4 regions of the Janthinobacterium sp. BCJ23 genome follow, and region 4 is predicted to be linked to each of the others. Evidence: predicted binding sites of a transcription regulator. Region 4 holds the regulator's gene; each other region holds the start of a gene.
The links. The regulator sigma-54, encoded in region 4, starts transcription at its own class of promoters, with help from an activator protein. The targets are predictions, from matches to a motif close to TGGCANGNAANCTGCTTT.
Positions count from the first base shown of each region.

Region 1: AC54AG_RS10415 (urease accessory protein UreD) is a predicted target of sigma-54. The motif match lies at 1,845-1,862, and genes of this name have one in related genera.
Region 2: urtA (urea ABC transporter substrate-binding protein) is a predicted target of sigma-54. The motif match lies at 2,646-2,663, and genes of this name have one in related genera.
Region 3: adh (aldehyde dehydrogenase) is a predicted target of sigma-54. The motif match lies at 1,965-1,982, and genes of this name have one in related genera.

Region 1 is NZ_JCAQAW010000002.1:971,870-976,616, reverse strand. Features, by position in the region: gene AC54AG_RS10420 (two-component system response regulator) at 1-1,762, shown strand, start outside; gene AC54AG_RS10415 (urease accessory protein UreD) at 1,893-2,759, shown strand; gene AC54AG_RS10410 (urease subunit gamma) at 2,772-3,074, shown strand; gene AC54AG_RS10405 (urease subunit beta) at 3,098-3,427, shown strand; gene ureC (urease subunit alpha) at 3,429-4,747, shown strand, end outside.
Region 2 is NZ_JCAQAW010000002.1:1,108,835-1,113,581, forward strand. Features, by position in the region: gene urtB (urea ABC transporter permease subunit UrtB) at 1-1,252, opposite strand, end outside; gene urtA (urea ABC transporter substrate-binding protein) at 1,340-2,593, opposite strand; gene AC54AG_RS11030 (DUF4349 domain-containing protein) at 2,792-3,580, opposite strand; gene AC54AG_RS11035 (transglutaminase-like domain-containing protein) at 3,596-4,207, opposite strand; gene AC54AG_RS11040 (DUF2760 domain-containing protein) at 4,473-4,747, shown strand, end outside.
Region 3 is NZ_JCAQAW010000015.1:3,173-7,919, forward strand. Features, by position in the region: gene AC54AG_RS28065 (TonB-dependent receptor family protein) at 1-655, opposite strand, end outside; gene AC54AG_RS28070 (beta-propeller fold lactonase family protein) at 860-1,816, shown strand; gene adh (aldehyde dehydrogenase) at 2,069-3,589, shown strand; gene AC54AG_RS28080 (DUF779 domain-containing protein) at 3,645-4,034, shown strand; gene AC54AG_RS28085 (PQQ-dependent methanol/ethanol family dehydrogenase) at 4,086-4,747, shown strand, end outside.
Region 4 is NZ_JCAQAW010000008.1:94,019-98,765, reverse strand. Features, by position in the region: gene AC54AG_RS22130 (enoyl-CoA hydratase/isomerase family protein) at 1-134, opposite strand, end outside; gene hpf (ribosome hibernation-promoting factor, HPF/YfiA family) at 268-630, opposite strand; gene AC54AG_RS22120 (RNA polymerase factor sigma-54) at 700-2,178, opposite strand; gene lptB (LPS export ABC transporter ATP-binding protein) at 2,183-2,938, opposite strand; gene lptA (lipopolysaccharide transport periplasmic protein LptA) at 2,938-3,519, opposite strand; gene lptC (LPS export ABC transporter periplasmic protein LptC) at 3,545-4,156, opposite strand; gene AC54AG_RS22100 (KdsC family phosphatase) at 4,199-4,732, opposite strand; gene AC54AG_RS22095 (KpsF/GutQ family sugar-phosphate isomerase) at 4,732-4,747, opposite strand, start outside.

The DNA of each region.
Region 1 (4,747 bases), on a different contig from region 4:
CGAACTGGAGCAAGTGGCCAGCACACTGGCGCGCGAAGTGCAGATCCGCCGCGCGAATGAAGAATTGCTGCGCCTGTCGGGCCAGGTCTTCGAAGCGACCCAGGACGCCATCCTGATCACCGATGCGGCCGGCGTCATCGTCACGGCCAATCCCGCCTTTACGCGCATCACCGGCTACGCGGCGCAGGAAGTGGTGGGTACGGACATCATGCGCCTGCACGCCGAATACACGGGCGAAGCGGTGCTGCTGGCCCTGCGCCAGGGCTTGCGCAGCAGCGGCTGCTGGTCGGGCGAGGTGCAGACGCGGCGCAAGAGCGGCGATACCTATCCCTGCCTGCTCAGCGTCTCCACCGTGCACGGACCCGATGGCGCCGTCGTCAACTATATCGGCGTATTCCTCGACATCAGCGAACGCAAGGCCGAGCAGCATCTGATCGATTTCCTTTCCTACCACGATGCGCTGACCGGTTTGCCGAACCGCGTGCTGCTGCGCGAGCGCTTCGAGCAGGCGCGTGCGAACGCCGTGCGCGACGGCCAGCAGGTGGTGCTGATGTGCCTCGACCTGGACCGTTTCAAGAATATCAACGATTCGCACGGCCAGGCCGTCGGCGACAAGGCGCTGCAAGTGGTGGCGCGTTTCCTGTCCGGCTGCGTGCGCGAAGGCGACACGGTGGTGCGCCAGGGCGGCGACGAATTCCAGATCCTGCTGCAGGACGATGCCCTGCTGGGGCGTACCCTGGGGCTGGCGCAAACCATCCTGGCCGGCCTGCGCGAGGAACTCAGCGTCGATGGCGAACGCCTGGCGCTGACGACCAGCATCGGCATCGCCATGTGCCCGGCCGACGGCGACAGCCTCGACGACGTGCTGCGCCACGCCGACACGGCCCTCGTGCGCGCCAAGGAAATGGGGCGCGACCATTACGCCTTCTTCACGGAGCGCATGGGCAGCGATATCCGCGCCCGCCTGGCGATGCAGCAGCAGCTGCGCGGCGCCATCTGCCGCGATGAATTCGAAGTGCACTACCAGCCGCAGATGTGCTTGCGCACGGGTGCCTTGCTGGGCGCGGAAGCCCTGCTGCGCTGGGATAACCCGGTGCTGGGCAAGGTGCCACCCGGCCTGTTCATCGCGCTGGCCGAGGAATACGGCTCGATCACGGCCATCGGCGAATGGGTGCTCGAAAGCGTGTGTGCGCAAATCCGCGCCTGGCACGACGCTGGCCTGGGCAGCATCAAGGTGGCCGTCAATCTGTCCGGCAAACAGTTCGCACAGGACCGCACGGTGCCGTTCGTCGAGGCGGCCTTGCGCAAATACGGCATCGCGCCCGCCTGCCTCGGCATCGAGATCACGGAAAGCACGGTGATGGGCGACCCTGACAAGGCCGTGGCAGCCCTCACGCGCCTGAAGGATATCGGCGTGGGCATTTCGCTCGACGATTTTGGCACCGGCTATTCCAGCCTCGGCTACCTGAAACGTTTTCCCATCGACGTGCTGAAGATCGACAAATCCTTCGTCGATGACGTGACCACCAGCAGCAGCGACGCGGCCATCGCCCGTTCCGTCATCTCGCTGGCGCACAACCTCGACATGCGCGTCATCGCCGAAGGCGTGGAAACGCGCGAACAGGTCGACTTCCTGACGGAACACGGCTGCGATGAAATGCAGGGCTATTTTTTCAGCCGCCCCCTGGCCGCGGAAGCCTTCACGGCCTTGCTGCGCGAACGGCGCACCCTGGCCGTGACAGTGACAGTGGCCGTGGCCTAAGCGCCGCGGTGCGGCAGATGCACCATGCCGGTGCGCCCGCCGCAGCGCGGTGCACGATTCTCACTTTTCCTTCCCCTGACGCTGGCACATATCCTGCTTAGGTAATCGCTTATTTACGCGATTGCCCCGCATGCCAGACAGCACCCGACCAGTCACGCCTTTACCAGCCAGCGCGCACGGCGCCTGGCAGGCGCACCTGCGCCTGGGCTTTGCCTTGCACGATGGCGTCAGCCGCCTCGTCGAGCGCACGCACAGCGGCCCCCTGCGCGTGCAAAAGCCCCTGTATCCGGAAGGGGGTGCCGTCTGCCACGCCATCATCATCCATCCGCCCGGCGGCGTCGTGGGCGGCGACCAGCTGGCCGTCGACGCCACGGTGGGCGAGGGCGCGCACGCCTTGCTCACGTCGCCGGGCGCCGCCAAGTGGTACCGCGCGAATGGCCACGTCTCGGGCCAGCACATCGTGCTGCGCGCCGGTAGCGGCGCGGCCATCGAGTGGCTGCCGCAGGAAAGCATTTTCTTCGACCAGGCGTGCGTGCGCCTGCGCCACGAAGTGGAACTGGCGCCGGACGCCAGCTACATCGGCTGCGACATCGTCTGCCTGGGCCGCAGCGCCTCGGGCGAAGTTTTCAATACGGGCAGCATCAGCCAGCAGGTGCAGATCCGCCGTGGCGGCAAGCTGCTGTGGTGGGAGCAGGGCGTGCTGGCCGCCGGCGGCGCGCTGATGGCCAGCCCACTGGGATTGGCGGGGCACACCGTGTGCGCCACCCTGATCGCCGTCGGCGCCCCCGTTCCTGCCGCCGTGCTGGCGGCCGTGCGCGGGATCGCCGTGCCGGCCGGCGCCGCGTTTGGCGCCTCGCACATGAAATCGCTGGTGGTGGTGCGCCTGCTGTGCGGTGACAGCGAAGCGGCGCGCCGCGTCATGCTGGCCGCCTGGCAGCTGCTGCGCCCCGCCATGCTGGGACGCGACGCCGTCGTGCCCCGCATCTGGAATACTTGAAGAAGGAAGAACATGGACCTGACTCCCCGCGAAAAAGACAAGCTGCTCATTTTTACGGCCGCGCTGCTGGCCGAACGGCGCCTGGCGCGCGGCTTGAAATTGAATTATCCGGAAGCGGTGGCCCTGATCAGCGCCGCCATCATGGAAGGCGCGCGCGATGGCAAGTCGGTGGCGCAGCTGATGTCGGATGGTACCAAGATCCTCTCGCGCGCCGACGTCATGGACGGCATCGCCGAGATGATCCCCGACATCCAGGTGGAAGCGACCTTCCCCGATGGCAGCAAGCTGGTGACCGTGCACCACCCGATACCGTAGTTTTTTTTGAGAAGGAGTCCGTCATGACCCCAGGCGAATACCAATTGGAAGAAGGCGAAATCAGCTTGAATGCCGGGCGCGCCACGGCCACCGTGGTGGTGGCCAACCGGGGCGACCGGCCAATACAGGTCGGTTCGCACTTCCACTTTTTTGAAGTCAACCCGGCGCTGGCTTTCGAGCGCTGGCGCGCCTACGGCATGCGCCTCAATATCACGGCCGGCACGGCCGTGCGTTTCGAGCCGGGCCAGCAGCGCACCGTGGAACTGGTGGCGCTGGCGGGCGAGCGCAAGGTCTACGGCTTCAATGGCGAAGTGATGGGCGAACTGCAAGACACTCCACCGGGAAAGGATTGAGATGGCCAGCATTCCCCGCAGCGCGTATGCCGAAATGTTCGGCCCCACCAAGGGCGACCGCATCCGCCTGGCCGACACGGAACTGTTCATCGAGATCGAGCATGACTATGCGATCTACGGCGAGGAGGTGAAATTCGGCGGCGGCAAGGTGATCCGCGACGGCATGGGCCAGTCGCAGCGCTGCGCGGCCGAGGTGATGGATACCGTCATCACGAATGCCGTCATCCTCGACCACTGGGGCATCGTCAAAGCCGATATCGGCTTGAAGAATGGCCTGATCTTCGGCATCGGCAAGGCGGGCAATCCCGACATCCAGCCCGGCGTCACTTTGGCCATCGGCGGCGCCACCGAGATCATCGCCGGCGAAGGCATGATCGTCACGGCCGGCGGCGTCGACACGCACATCCACTTCATCTGCCCGCAGCAGATCGAGGAAGCGCTGATGAGCGGCGTAACCACCATGCTGGGCGGCGGCACGGGACCGGCCGTGGGTACGGCCGCCACCACCTGCACGCCGGGACCGTGGCATTTGCACGCGATGCTGGCGGCCGCCGACGCCTTCCCGATGAATTTGGGCTTCATGGGCAAAGGTAACGTCAGCTTGCCGCTGCCGCTGGAAGAACAGGTGCGCGCGGGCGCCATCGGCCTGAAACTGCACGAAGACTGGGGCAGCACGCCGGCCGCCATCGACAACTGCCTGTCGGTGGCCGACCGCATGGATATCCAGGTGGCGCTGCACAGCGATACCCTCAACGAGGGCGGTTTTCTCGAGCACACGCTGGCCGCCTTCAAGGACCGCACCATCCACACGTTTCACACGGAAGGGGCGGGCGGCGGCCATGCGCCCGACATCATCGCCGCCGTGGGGCAAGCCAACGTGCTGCCCTCGTCGACCAACCCGACGCGACCATTCACCGTCAACACGCTCGACGAGCACCTGGACATGCTGATGGTGTGCCACCACCTGGACCCGGCCATTGCCGAAGACGTGGCGTTTGCCGAGTCGCGCATCCGCCGCGAAACCATCGCCGCGGAAGATATCCTGCACGACATCGGCGCCATCTCGATGATGTCGTCCGACTCGCAAGCGATGGGGAGAGTGGGCGAGGTGATCATGCGCACCTGGCAGACGGCGCACAAGATGAAGGTGCAGCGGGGTGCGCTGGCGCCCGATACGGCGCGCAGCGACAATTTCCGCGCCAAGCGCTACATCGCCAAGTACACGATCAATCCGGCCATCACGCACGGGATTGCGCATGTGGTGGGCTCGATCGAGGCGGGTAAGATCGCCGACATCGTGCTGTGGAAGCCGGCGTTTTT
Region 2 (4,747 bases), on a different contig from region 4:
CCACGCAATCGGCCATCCGGCGGTTTTGCGTCACGGCCCGCACGAACAGGCCCAGCCGTGTCTTGTTGAGGATCAGCCACACGGCCATCACGACAAGGACGGCGAAGACGATGATGGCCAGCCGGTTGTACGGCAGCACGAGGCCGCCCAGCACCGTCACGCCGCCCGACATCCAGGCGGGATTGGCCACTTCCACGTTTTGCGCGCCGAAGATCGTGCGCACCGTCTGCATGAGGATCAGGCTGATGCCCCAGGTGGCCAGCAGGGTTTCCAGCGGCCGCCCATACAGCCAGCGGATGACCGTGCGCTCGAGCGTCACGCCCACCAGTCCCGCGACGAGAAAGGCGGCCGGCAAGGCGGCCAGCAGGTAGGCATCCTGCAGGCCTGGCAGATAGGTGCGGAAGAACAGCTGGCACAGATACGTCGTGTAAGCGCCTATCATCAGCAATTCGCCATGCGCCATATTGATGATGCCCATCAAGCCGAAGGTGATGGCCAGCCCCAAGGCGGCTAACAGCAGCACGCTGCCCAGCGAAATGCCGTAGAACACATTGCCGGCGAATTCCATGCGCGCCACTCGTCCCTTGATCTGGCCCATGGTGTCGATGGCGGCCAGCTGCACGGCTTCGTCCGGCTCGCCGCCCTTGTCCAGCATGGCTTGCAGCACGGGCAGCAGCCGGGCATCGCTACTGCCCGCCAGGTCCTGCACAGCCTGCTTGCGCGTGGCGGCGTCTGGCGCATGCAGATTGGCGCTGGCGATCAGCACTTGCAATATCTGCTGGATCTCGGCATCGCTCTCTTGCGCCAGCGCCTTGTGGATCAGGGGCAGCTGCGCGGGATCGACGGATTGCTGCAATGCCTGCGCAGCGGCCAGGCGCGTTGCCCGCTCGGGCGCCAGCAGTTTCAACCCGGACAAGGCGCCCGCCACGGCCGAGCGCAAGCGGTTGTTGACCATGACGCCGTCGATGCCGTCCGGCAGCGGCACGCTCTTGCCGCTTGCCGGGTCATATGCCTGCTCGCCGTCGACGATGTAGACCTTGCCGTCGGGCGCTGCATACAGGCTGTCGTCTTGCAACGCTTGCAGCACCTTGGCAGCCTCGGGCGTGGCCAGGGCGGCGATCTGGGCGACGGCGGCGACCCTGGTATCGGGGTCGTCGCCGGATAGCGGTTTGAGCAGGTTGGGGGAAATGGCTGCCTGCGCAGACAGCGGCAACAGGCAAAGTAATAACAAAATACGACGTAGCAGACGCATGCGGAAAGACCTCTCATCGTTACTTCAGCCCAAGCGAAATCTGGGGTCAGACCCGTCGGGTCTGACCCCGGCCTTTCTGCTGCTAACTCATAACTTCTGCTTACCCTCATTCCCCTTGATAAACGGGCTCCAAGGCTGCGCGCGTATCGGTTCCTTGGTTTTCCACACGACATTGAATTGCCCATCGGCCTTGATCTCGCCGATCATCACGGGCTTGTGCAGGTGGTGGTTCGTGGCATCCATGGTCAGGGTGAAGCCCGATGGCGCCTTGACGCTTTGGCCGGCCATGGCGGCGATCACCTTGTCCGTGTCCGTCGACTTGGCTTTTTCCACGGCTTGCGCCCACATGTGGATGCCGACATAGGTCGCTTCCATCGGGTCGTTCGTCACGACCGAACCCGCGTTCGGCAGCTTTTGCGCCACGGCATACGCCTTCCACTGCTTGATGAAGGCCGTATTCACGGGGTTCTTGACGGACTCGAAATAATTCCATGCCGCCAGGTGGCCGAGCAGCGGCTTGGTATCGATGCCGCGCAGCTCTTCCTCGCCGACGGAAAACGCGACGACGGGCACGTCCGTGGCTTTCAAGCCTGCATTGCCCAGCTCCTTGTAGAACGGCACGTTCGAATCGCCATTGATGGTGGAAATGACGGCCGTCTTGCCACCCGTGGAAAACTTCTTGATGTTGGCGACGATGGTTTGATAGTCGGCGTGGCCGAACGGCGTGTAGACCTCGCTGATATCGCTATCCTTGACGCCCTTGCTTTTCAGGAAGGCACGCAGGATCTTGTTGGTGGTGCGCGGATACACGTAATCCGTGCCTAGCAGCACGAAGCGCTTGGCGCCGCCGCCATCCTTGCTCATCAGGTACTCCACTGCCGGGATCGCTTGCTGGTTCGGCGCGGCACCCGTGTAAAACACATTCTTTTCCAGCTCCTCGCCCTCGTATTGCACCGGGTAAAACAGCAGGCTGTTGAGTTCCTTGAACACGGGTAAAACCGACTTGCGCGACACGGACGTCCAGCAGCCAAACACGACAGCCACTTTATCCTGCGCCACCAGCTGGCGCGCTTTTTCCGCGAACAAAGGCCAGTTCGACGCCGGGTCGACGACGACGGCTTCCAGTTTCTTGCCCAGCACACCGCCCTTGGCATTGATCTCGGCGATCGTCATCAAGGCCACGTCTTTCAGCGACGTTTCGGAAATGGCCATGGTGCCCGACAGCGAGTGCAAAATGCCTACCTTGATCGTATCGGCGGCCAGGGCTGCCTGCATGTAAGTGGAGGTGGCAAGGGCCAGTGCGCCGGCGGCGGCCGCTTTCAGGATGATGCGTCGTGACATGGGGACTCCTGTGATGGGTTCGTGGGGGTCGAGCTGGGCATACGATGTTGTTAAAGCAGAATGCATGCCAGCGCCAGCAGGTGTCCGCCATGGTGCACGCGGCTCTCGCCGCACGAAAAAAAACCTGGCTGCACAAGGACTGTGCAGCCAGGTTTCAAATTGCCGTAAAACGGTGCGCCGGACGCAACAATCCCGGCATCAATCCTTGCGCGGTACGCCTCTCAAGCGGCGCCAACCCTTGCGTCCCAGCGGGAACAGCAACACGAAAGCGATCAGCCACGGCAGGATGTAGGCCATGGCCGTGATGGCGTTGGCCACGCCTTCCGACAGGTTGTCCGTGAAATTGCCCAGCGAGCGCTTGACGGGCGTCCAGAACGATTGCTTGCCTTCCGCGCTGATGGCCACGTTCAGCAAGTCCGTATCGATGCGCTGCATCAACAGCGCGTCGGCCGCCGTCGCCTGCTCCAGCTCCACTTGCACAGTGGCCAGTTCCTTGGTCACCTTGATGAGGGCATCGACATTCGCGCCCGAGCGCTTTTCCAGGTCTTGCAATTGCGCCTGGTATTGCTTGAGCATCTCCAGGCGTTTCTTGCTGTCGAGCACGGGGCGGCCCAGGTCTTCCACCTTGGTGCCCTGGCTGGTGACGTCGCCTTCGGCCGCGACCAGCGCGACAAGCTTCCTGATGCCGGCCGGCTTGGCGCGCATGCTGATGCGCGCATGCACATAGCGCCCGCTGTCGAGGCTGGAATCGAGCAGCAGGCAGCCGTTTTCCATATCGGCCTTGCAGGCGGCAAGCACTTTTTCATACAGGGGCCGCACTTGCGCCTCGTGCGTATCGACGCTGACATTATGTTCATAGGCAAGAAACTCGCTGCCCTTTTCCTTGCCATCGAGACGCGCGGCGCTCGACTGCCCGCCGCTCTCGCCCTTGCCACCGCAGCCGGCCAGCAACATCAGGCCGATCAGACCTACATACACTTTTTTCATGATTTCTTTCCTGGATTATTTTTGCAGCGGCAGCAATGTGATATCGGGCAGGTGCGCCGCCACGTCCTGCACGGTGGCGTATTGCGTCAGCGACGCCACCACCTGCGGCAGCGGTTCCGCCCAGATTTCCGGCAAGTCGCGTTCCTCGGGCGCCAGCACGGGAAAGGCCAGTTGCTCGCGTGGCGGCACAAAGGCGGCATCGACGCCGGGTTTGTTGCCGCGCGCATCGATACGGTACCAGCCAAAGTCCTGCAGATACACGGCGTTCAAGCCATGCAGGCAAAACGGCGGCCCCACTTCGCCGACGGCCAAGCGCTGGTAGCACAGGCCGGCAGGAATGCCGTTGGCGCGCAGCAGCGCGGCCAGCAGATGGCTCTTCGCATAACAGTAGCCCGTGCCATGCTGCAAGACGTCGGAAGCGCGGCAAGTGACGGGATTGCGCCGGTAATCCCAGCTGTGGGCCACCTCGTCGCGCACGAAGGCAAAGCAGCGGGCCGTGATGGCGGCGTCGCCCACGGCGCCGGCCGCCAGTGCGGCCGCCTTGGCGCGCACGGCCGGATGGTCGATGTCGATGTAGGTGCTGCTGGCTAGATATATGGAAAAGTCGGGGGGAAAGTCGGTAGACATGGCATAAAGGCAATGCGAAAAGATAATGCGCGATTTTAGTCGAAGCTTCGCAACATTCACCGTTTCTTTGCGCAGGAACAAAGAAAATCCACGCGCCGGGCCAGCTGCGCCGGGGACGGTGACTTTGGCGGCGGCCCGGTAGCTGGTATCATGCGGGCAAACACAGCCGACCCTACAGGCCCGGCACAAGCACTACCCTGCGAAGCGGCCCCGCCACCGGGCGCGCCGCCGACGCCACCCTACAGATCAGAGAAACGAGTTCCCTATGAGCACTTCATCGTCCCACCCATCGTTCTGGCGCCGTGTCCCGCTGGCTTTCGGCGCCTTCTTCAGCACCCTGTCGGACGCAGCCTATGCGGCCCGCGTGGAAAAGCTGTCCCTGCCCGAGGCTGCTCCCGTCGCGCCAGCGGCCCCGGCGCCAGCCCCCGTGCCGACACCTGCCGCCGCGCCCGTCATTTTGAAAGAAGCGACGCCGGACGCCGCCTTGCAGTTGCTGGCCCTGCTGCAACGCGAAGCGCGCCTGATCGACTTCACCCAGGA
Region 3 (4,747 bases), on a different contig from region 4:
CGCGGAAACCGTCCGTGCGGAAGCGCGAGCCGTCGAGCACGTAGCCGATGCCGCCTGCCTGGCCTTGCGCCGTCAAGTCCACTTTGTTGGTGCCGTAGCTGCCGCCCACCACATTCAATTCGACGGAGGGAGGATTTTGTCCATCCTTGGAAAACAGCTGGATCACGCCGCCCGAATGGTTGCCGTAGATGGCAGAAAACGGTCCGCGCAGCACTTCGATGCGCTCGGCCGTATCGAGGTTGAAGGTGGCGGCCTGGCCTTGGCCGTCGGGCATGCTGGCAGGAATGCCATCGCTGATCAGTTTGACGCCGCGCACGCCAAAGGCCGAGCGTGCGCCGAAGCCGCGCGACGAGATCTGCAAGTCTTGCGCATAGTTCTGGCGGTTTTGCACGACCAGGCCCGGCACGGCGGCCAGCGCTTCTGACGCGTTGACGCGGATTTGGCCATCCTGGATGCGGGCGCTGTCGACGACGTCGATCGAGGCCGGCACTTCCTGGCTGGGATGGGCGATGCGGCTGCCGCTGACGACCACCGTATCCATCAGTTGCCCGTTGGCCGGGGCAGCTGCCTCGGCGGCAAAGACGTGAGGGGCGAGGGTAGCGCTGCCGGCGACAAACAGGCTGGCGATGGTGTTCAGGCGGAAACGGTGCTGCATGCGGATTCTCCAATGTGAATAAAAGCCTGCTTTGGCCGCGTGCGCGGCGCAGGTCTGCATAGTTGTATCAAGCAATATGCCTGCCATGTCTCCATTGGTGGGCTGAAATTATACGCGTGTCAATGGCACGGCGTTTGCATACAGCAATGTTCAGATGCGCCGATGCCGCGCGCTTTTCCTGTGTTTTGCCATCGAAAGGTGATTATGCCCAACTTCTTCTCGCGCTTGCGCCAGGTGTGCTGGCTGCTGCCAGCGCTTGCCTGCACCTCCCTCCAGGCCGCTCCATTTGCTTATGTTCCCAATGAAAAATCGGGCACCTTGAGTGTGATCGACACGGCGACCGATCAGGTCGTGCGCCAGATTGCAGCCGGCAAGCGTCCGCGCGGCATCGCCGCCGACCCCACCGGGCGGCAATTGTTTGTCACGGATGCGGCCAGCAGCGCCTTGCTGCTGATCGATAACGCTGGCGGCGCCCCCCTGCGCACGGTGGCGCTGGGCAAGTCGCCCGAAGGCGTCAGCGCTTCGCAAGACGGTCATTACGTGGCCGTGGCCGTCGAGGAAAACAATAGCGTGGCCTTGCTCGATGGGCAGACGGGCGTCTTGCTCGCCGATATCAAGGTGCATGGACGCAATCCGGAACATGCCGTTTTCAGCCCCGATGGGCGCTGGCTGCTGGTCAGCGCGGAAGAGGCTGAACAAGTCGATGTCATTGATGTGGTGCAACGCCGCCAGGTGGCGTCCATCGCCGTGGGATTGCGCCCGCGCGGCATCGGTTTCAGTCCGGACTCGGGCCGCGCCTACGTGGCGTGCGAACTGGTCAATGCCGTCTACGTCATCGACATGGCCGCGCGCAAGGCCATCGCCACCATTCCCGCTGGCAAGAATGCAAACGGCATCGTGGTCCATCCCAGCGGCAAGCAGGTGTATGTCTCGAACGGTATCGATGGCACGGTGATGGTGATCGACACGGCCAGCAACGAGGTCACGGCCACCATTCCCGTCGGCAAGCGCCCGTGGAACATGGCCATCACGCCCGATGGCGCCAAGCTGTACGTGGCCAATGGCCGTTCGAACAGCGTTTCCGTCATCGACACGGCCAGCGCGCGCAAGGTAGCCGATATTGCTGTAGGTGAATTGCCATGGGGCGTGGTGATTCGTTAATGGCACAGGAACAGGTGTTCCAGTCTGGTACACCTGTTCCATTGTGCAGCGGCTCAAGCCCGGGCATGCGCTGAAAAGCACACCGGTATTGACGCTAGGCCCTTGTAACAAGGGTAAAAGCGGCTAAGTTTGTAGTGGGATGCCGAGCTGGCACGGCATTTGCGGAAGACTCCGTGTACTCACCCCATCTGTACCAGGACGTTTGATTTTAATTACAGCAATTCCATTCTAATTAACCCGATAGAGGACGACATGAATCTCGCAGACATCAGCAAACTGGGCGTAGCCAATCCCTTCAAACAACGCTATGACAATTACATCGGCGGCAAATTCGTTGCCCCGGTAAAAGGTGAATACTTTCCTAACATCACACCGATCACGGGCTTGCCATTTTGCGAAATCGCCCGTTCCACGGCGGAAGATGTCGAGCTGGCCTTGGACGCCGCCCATGCCGCCAAGGATGCCTGGGGCAAGACGTCGCCTGCCGAGCGCGCCAATATCCTGAACCGCATCGCCGACCGCATCGAACAGAACCTGAGCCTGATCGCCACGGCGGAAACCATCGACAATGGCAAGCCGATCCGCGAAACGATGAACGCCGACATCCCGCTGGCCATCGACCATTTCCGTTATTTCGCCGGCTGCATCCGCGCGCAAGAAGGTTCCGTCGCGCAAATCGATGCGGAAACCTATGCCTACCACTACCACGAGCCGCTCGGCGTCGTGGGCCAGATCATTCCATGGAATTTCCCGATTCTGATGGCTGTGTGGAAACTGGCGCCAGCCCTGGCCGCCGGCAATTGCGTCGTGCTCAAACCGGCCGAGCAGACACCGGCCTCCATCATGGTGTTGATCGAGCTGATCGGCGACCTGCTGCCGCCGGGCGTGCTGAACATCATCAATGGTTTCGGCCTGGAAGCGGGCAAGCCGCTGGCCTCGAGCAAGCGCATCGCCAAGATCGCCTTCACGGGCGAAACAGGCACGGGCCGCTTGATCATGGGCTACGCCGCGCAAAACCTGATTCCCGTCACCCTGGAGCTGGGCGGCAAGTCGCCGAACATCTTCTTTGAAGACGTGATGGATGCCGACGATGACTATTTCGACAAATGCCTGGAAGGTTTTGCCATGTTCGCGCTGAACCAGGGCGAAGTATGCACCTGCCCATCGCGCGTGCTGATCCAGGAATCGATCTATGAGAAATTCATCGAACGCGCCCTGAAGCGCGTGGCGGCCATCAAGCAGGGCAACCCGCTCGACTCGTCCACCATGATCGGTGCGCAGGCGTCGCAGGAGCAGCTGGAGAAAATCCTGTCCTACCTCGACATCGGCCGCCAGGAAGGCGCCGAAGTGCTGGCTGGCGGCGAGCGCAACACACAGGCGGGCGACCTGGAGGGCGGCTACTACGTGCGTCCGACCGTGTTCAAGGGTAATAACAAGATGCGCATCTTCCAAGAAGAGATTTTTGGACCGGTCGTGTCCGTGACCACTTTCAAGGATGAGGCCGACGCGCTGGCGATTGCCAACGATACCTTGTACGGCCTGGGCGCCGGCTTATGGACGCGCGATGGTTCGCGCGCCTTCCGCATGGGACGCGCCATCCAGGCGGGCCGCGTGTGGACCAATTGCTACCACCTGTATCCAGCCCATGCCGCGTTCGGCGGCTACAAGCAATCGGGTATCGGCCGCGAAAACCACAAGATGATGCTCGATCACTACCAGCAAACGAAGAACTTGCTGGTGAGCTATAGCCCGAAAGCGCTGGGCTTCTTCTAAACCGGTACACGCGCCGCACCTGTCAATCCAGGCGCGGCGCGCAGAAAGGGATGCCATGAGTGCAGCAATTGCCCGGGTGGTCGCCACCGATGCGGCGCTGGAAATGATGGACAAGTTGCGCCAGCGTCACGGCCCTCTGATGTTTTTCCAGTCGGGCGGTTGCTGCGACGGCAGCGCGCCCATGTGCTATGCGCTGGGCGAGTTCGATGTCAGCGATACCGACATCTATCTCGGCAATTTGAATGGTACACCGTTCTACATGGGACTCGAGCAATTCGAGTACTGGGAGCATACCCAGTTGATTATCGATGTGGTTGATGGCAATGGCGGCATGTTTTCACTCGACAACGGCACGGGCAAGCGCTTCTTGACGCGTTCGCGCCTGTTCACCGATGAAGAGTGCGCCTTGCTGCATGCCCAGCCGCATGAGCACCGCAAGACTTGATACACACACATACTAATAAAACAGAGGGAGATGACTGTGCAGAAAAAAATAATGGGGATACTCGTCGGTTTGGGTTTGGCATCGCTGGCCCAGGCGGCCGACGTGGGCAATGTCACCAATGCCATGCTCGACAGCACGGCGAAGAATCCGGCCAGCGTCCTGTCGTTTGGCATGGGCACGCAGGGCCAGCGCTATTCGCCTTTGACGCAGATCAATGACAAGACCGTGGCCAAGCTGGTGCCGGCCTGGTCGTTCTCGTTTGGCGGTGAAAAACAGCGTGGACAGGAATCGCAGCCGCTGATTCATAACGGCAAGATGTTCGTCACGGCATCGTATTCGCGCATCTTTGCAGTCGACTTGAAAACGGGCGCCAAGCTGTGGAAGTACGAGCATCGCTTGCCAGACGGCATCATGCCCTGCTGCGACGTGGTCAACCGTGGTGCGGCCCTGTACGGCAACCTGGTGATTTTCGGCACGCTCGACGCCTATCTGGTGGCGCTGGACCAGAATACGGGCAAGATCGTCTGGAAAGAAAAAGTCGACGATTATGCGGCCGGCTACTCGATGACGGCCGCGCCGCTGATCGCCGAAGGATTGCTGCTGACGGGCGTGTCAGGCGGTGAATTCGGCATCGTGGGCCGGGTCGAAGCGCGTAACCCGATGACGGGCGACCTCGTGTGGAGCCGTCCTACGGTAGAGGGCCATATGGGCCA
Region 4 (4,747 bases):
TCGTCGCGCCAGGCCAGCAGGGCCGCGCTCAGGGCGCGCACCATCTCCAGCGACAGGGAATTCAAGGCTTTCGGACGGTCGAGCACGATATGCCCCGTGCGGTTGCGGATGGAAGTCTGGACGAAGTCGCTCATGGCAGGCGTGAAAAAAGTAAAAGTACAAACATTTTAGCGCCTGCGCGGGGAAGATTGCGTTCAAAAGGTCCAGGCGCAAAAAAGGGCGCAATGTGCGCCCTTAGTTGATCACAACTGCTGGAAGCGGGTGGCCTTAAACGGCGACGACGGCGTCTTCCTCGGAGTTGTCTGGCAGATGCTTGATCGCCTCTTTACCGTGCCCTTGCACTTTGGTTTTGTATTTCATCACTTGCCTATCGAGCTTGTCGATCAGGGCATCGATCGCGGCATACAGGTCTTGTGCCAGGCTTTCCACGTAGACGGTTTTGCCACTTAAACGCAGGTTGACTTCGGCCTTTTGACGTTTTTCTTTCTCTTTGAGGTTATCCACGGTCAGAATCACGGCGATATCGATAACTTGATCGAAATGACGTTTCACGCGTTCCAGCTTCGTTTGTACGTATTCACGGATGGCTGGTGTCACTTCGAGATGATGTCCGCTGATGGTGAGATTCATACACACTCCTAAAGATGATCGGGTTCGTGCGGTCCATCCTATCCGGCCCGCAGAGGAACCGAAAAAAACTTACAAACACTTACGCAGGCTCACTGGCGGAATTTTCAACGCTTCCCGGTATTTGGCAACAGTACGTCGCGCAATCACCATGCCTTGTTCCCCCAGCATGTCCGCAATCTTACTGTCGGATAAAGGATTTTTAGGGTCTTCTGCTCCTGTCAGTTGCACGATCAATGCCCGTATCGCCGTCGATGACGCTTCGCCCCCCGCTTCGGTGGCGACGTGGCTACCAAAGAAATATTTCAACTCGAACATGCCGTGCGGGGTCAGCATGTACTTTTGAGTTGTTACCCGCGAGATAGTACTCTCGTGTAAACCCAGTGTATCAGCTATTTCACGGAGCACAAGGGGGCGCATGGCAACGGCCCCATGCGAGAAAAAGTTCTTTTGTCTTTCTACTATTGCCTGTGCCACGCGCAGGATCGTGTCGAAACGCTGGCGCATATTCTTGATCAGCCACTTGGCTTCCTGCAACTGTGCGCCCATGGCGCCCTCGCCCTTGCCCTGCTTGAGCAGGTTGGCGTACATGGCGTTGACGCGCAGGCGCGGCATGACGTCGTTGTTCAGGGTCACTTGCCAGCCATTGCGCGCGCGCTTGACGACGACGTCGGGCACCACATAATCGGACACGTCCGAGGCGAACACGGCGCCCGGATGCGGATTGCACTGGCGAATCACCGTCTGCGCTTCGCGCAAGTCTTCATCGTCGCAATCAAGGGCTTTTTTCAGCTTGTTGAAATCGCGCTGGGCAAACCAGGCCAGGTGCTTTTCCACGATGACGAGGGCCATGCGCCGCGTCACCATGGCGATGTGCGGCAAGCGCTTGATCTGCAGCGCCAGGCATTCGGACGCATTGCGCGCGCCCACGCCGGGCGGATCGAAACTTTGCAGCAGCGACAAGGCCGTGCGCATCTCGTCGGCGTCGATTTCCAGCTCTTCCGGCAGGCGCGCCAGGATGTCGTCGAGCGACTCTTCCAGGTAGCCATTGTCGTCGAGCGCGTCGATGATCAGCTCGACCAGCGCACGGTCGCGCAACTCGAGCACCGTCACGCGCATCTGCTCCATCAGGTGTTCGCGCAGGGTGCAGTGATGGGCCTCGAGTTGCGGGCGGGAATCTTCGTCGTCGGGCGCCTTGCCCCGGCTCGCCTCGCTCCAGTCGCTGTCGCCGCCATCCGCCACGGCCGGACCCTCGCCCGCCTCGCCGTCAAAGGTTTCCGCTTCGGCTGGCGCCGCGGGCGCCTCCTGGCCTGGCGGCTGGGGCGGCGCTTCGGCCGGCGCCGCCGTGGAACTCAAGGCCCCGTCCGACAGCAGGCGCAGCGAACGGTCGAGCGGATCGTCGAGGCGCTCGAGCAGGGGATTGTCCGTCAGCAGTTGCTCGAGTTCCTGGTGCAATTCCAAGGTGGACAATTGCAACAGGCGTATCGATTGCTGCAACTGCGGCGTCAGTGCCAGGTGCTGCGAAGTGCGCAGCTGCAATGATTGTTTCATTGGCTTACATGCGGAAGTGTTCGCCCAGATAGACCCGGCGTACCGACTCGTTCGCGATGATGTCGTCGGGGCGTCCCGACGCCAGTACCGAGCCCTGGTTGATGATGTAGGCACGGTCGCAAATACCCAGCGTCTCGCGCACATTATGATCGGTGATCAGCACGCCGATATTGCGCTCCTTCAAGAAGCGCACGATGCGCTGGATCTCGATCACGGCGATCGGATCGACGCCGGCGAACGGCTCGTCGAGCAGCACGAAACGGGGATCCGTGGCCAGCGCGCGGGCGATTTCCACGCGGCGGCGCTCGCCGCCCGACAGGGACAGGGCCTGGTTCTCGCGCAGCTTTTCAATCTGCAAATCGGCCAGCAGCTTATCCAGGCGCTCCTCGATCTCGGCCTTCTTCAAAGGACGGCCTTCGACGGTCTGGATTTCCAGCACGGCGCGGATATTGTCTTCCACCGTCAGCTTGCGGAAGACGGACGCTTCCTGCGGCAGATAGGACAAGCCCATCTGCGCGCGGCGGTGGATCGGCAGGCTGGAAATGTCCACGCCGCTGATGTCGATGCTGCCGCCGTCCGACGGCACCAGGCCGACGATCATGTAGAACGAGGTGGTCTTGCCGGCGCCGTTCGGGCCCAGCAAACCCACCACTTCGCCGCATTCGACTTGCAGCGAGACATCATGCACGACTTGCCGCTTGCCATAGGTTTTTTGCAGACCGCGAACGATCAGGGTGCTGCCGCAACGAGTATTGTCCATTATTTCTTTCCTGGCGCAGGCGTTGCCGGCGCTTTCTCCGCTTCCGGCGCCTTGGTCTTCGGCTGGATCACCATGCGCACGCTGCCGCCATCGGAAGTGCTGGTGCCGCTGTCGGAATTTTCCATCTTGAATACTTCCTTGCGGCTGTCATACGAGATGAAGGCGCCATTGGCCACGTCCGTCACTTTCGTGCCTTCCAGGCGCGTCAGCTTGGCCTTGGAAAACAGTTTCACCACTTCCGTCTTGTTGTCGTATTCCACGCGCTCCGCTTCGCCTTCGACCCACAGGTCGCCCGCGCCATCGCGCTTCTGGCGGAACGTGGCCAGCTTGCCGGGATCGGCCCAGAAGGTGATGAACTGGTAGCCTTGCGGGTCTTCCGTGATCAATGCCCGGCCCGCCTTCATGGTCAGGGTGCCCTTGACCAGCACGACGTCGCCCGTCAGGGTACGCACCTGCTTGACGTCATCGACGTGGCCGCTGCGTGCCGTGATGACGGCTTCCTTCTCGGAATCGGCTTTCTCGGCATGCGCCACGCCCATGATGGCCAGCGAAAATACGGTCAACAGCAAGATGTTCTTCATAGTATGGTTTCCTTGTTTCATTCTGTCATTTTGCCGCCGCGGCCGGGCGCGGTTTCGGCGGGAGGACCATGCGCAGCGCATTCTGCACTTCCACCACGCCGGTGGCGTTATTGGCTTTCATGCCGATGCCATTGAGGCGCGAAGTCCCCGTCAGGATATCGACAGGCACGTCCGTTTCCATTCTTTCCTCGTCCGGAAACACCGTCAGCGCTTCCGTCCTGACCGTCAGGTTCTGCGCCTTCGGACTGGCCGCGCGGTCGATCACGACCTTGCGGTGCAGTTGCAGCCGGGTATTGTCCTGGTCGATATGCGCCAGTTCCGCATTCATGTTCAACGGCGGCATGCCGGGCGTGAGCTTGCGCACGAAGGGCTGGTCGATATCGGACGAATCGTCGGCCGGATAATGCGTGAGCTTGGTGCCCGACACGATATAGCTGGGCTTACCCGTCAAATCCATGCGCACCAGGCTGAAATTGGTGATGAAATAATCGGGCTCATCCAGATGCTTGCTGGCCTTGATGTCCTGGCTGTTCTTGTTCATCACTTCGAGCAGCCAAAAGCTGGCCAGCGCGACAACAACCGCGCCCAGCAGGGTAAAAATCGTGCGCCAGCGATGGGCGCCTCCTGGCTTACGCATAGGGTTTCACTCTTTCCAATATCACTGGCGGCAAGGTGCGCCTCACTCCAGGAACGGCGCCATGACGCGCGCATAGTTGTCCTGGGCGCGCAGCAGGAATTCGCAGATCTCGCGCACCGCGCCGCGGCCGCCTCCGGCCTGCGTCACATGGTGCGCCAGGTCCTGCGCTTCCGGACGCCCGCCCGGCACGCTGACGGCAAAACCGACGCGTTTCAGGATGGGCGCATCGATGACATCGTCGCCGATATAGCCGCATTGCTCTTCCGTCAAGCCCGTCAGCGCCAGCAGTTCGCGAAACGGCGTCAGCTTGTCGTGGCCGCCCTGGTGCACATGGGTAATGCCCAGGTCTTGCGCGCGGCGTGCCGTAATGGTCGAGCGGCGCGCGCTGATGATAGCCGTCTGCACGCCCGATTCCTGCAGCAGCTTGATGCCCAGGCCATCATACACATTAAACGTTTTCATCATCTCGCCATCGGGGCCGAAATGCAGGCTGCCGTCGGTGAGCACGCCATCGACGTCAAAGATCATCAGTTTGACCTTGGCCGCGCGTGCCAGGTTGTCCGCTACGCTCTCCATCAGATCACCTTCGCT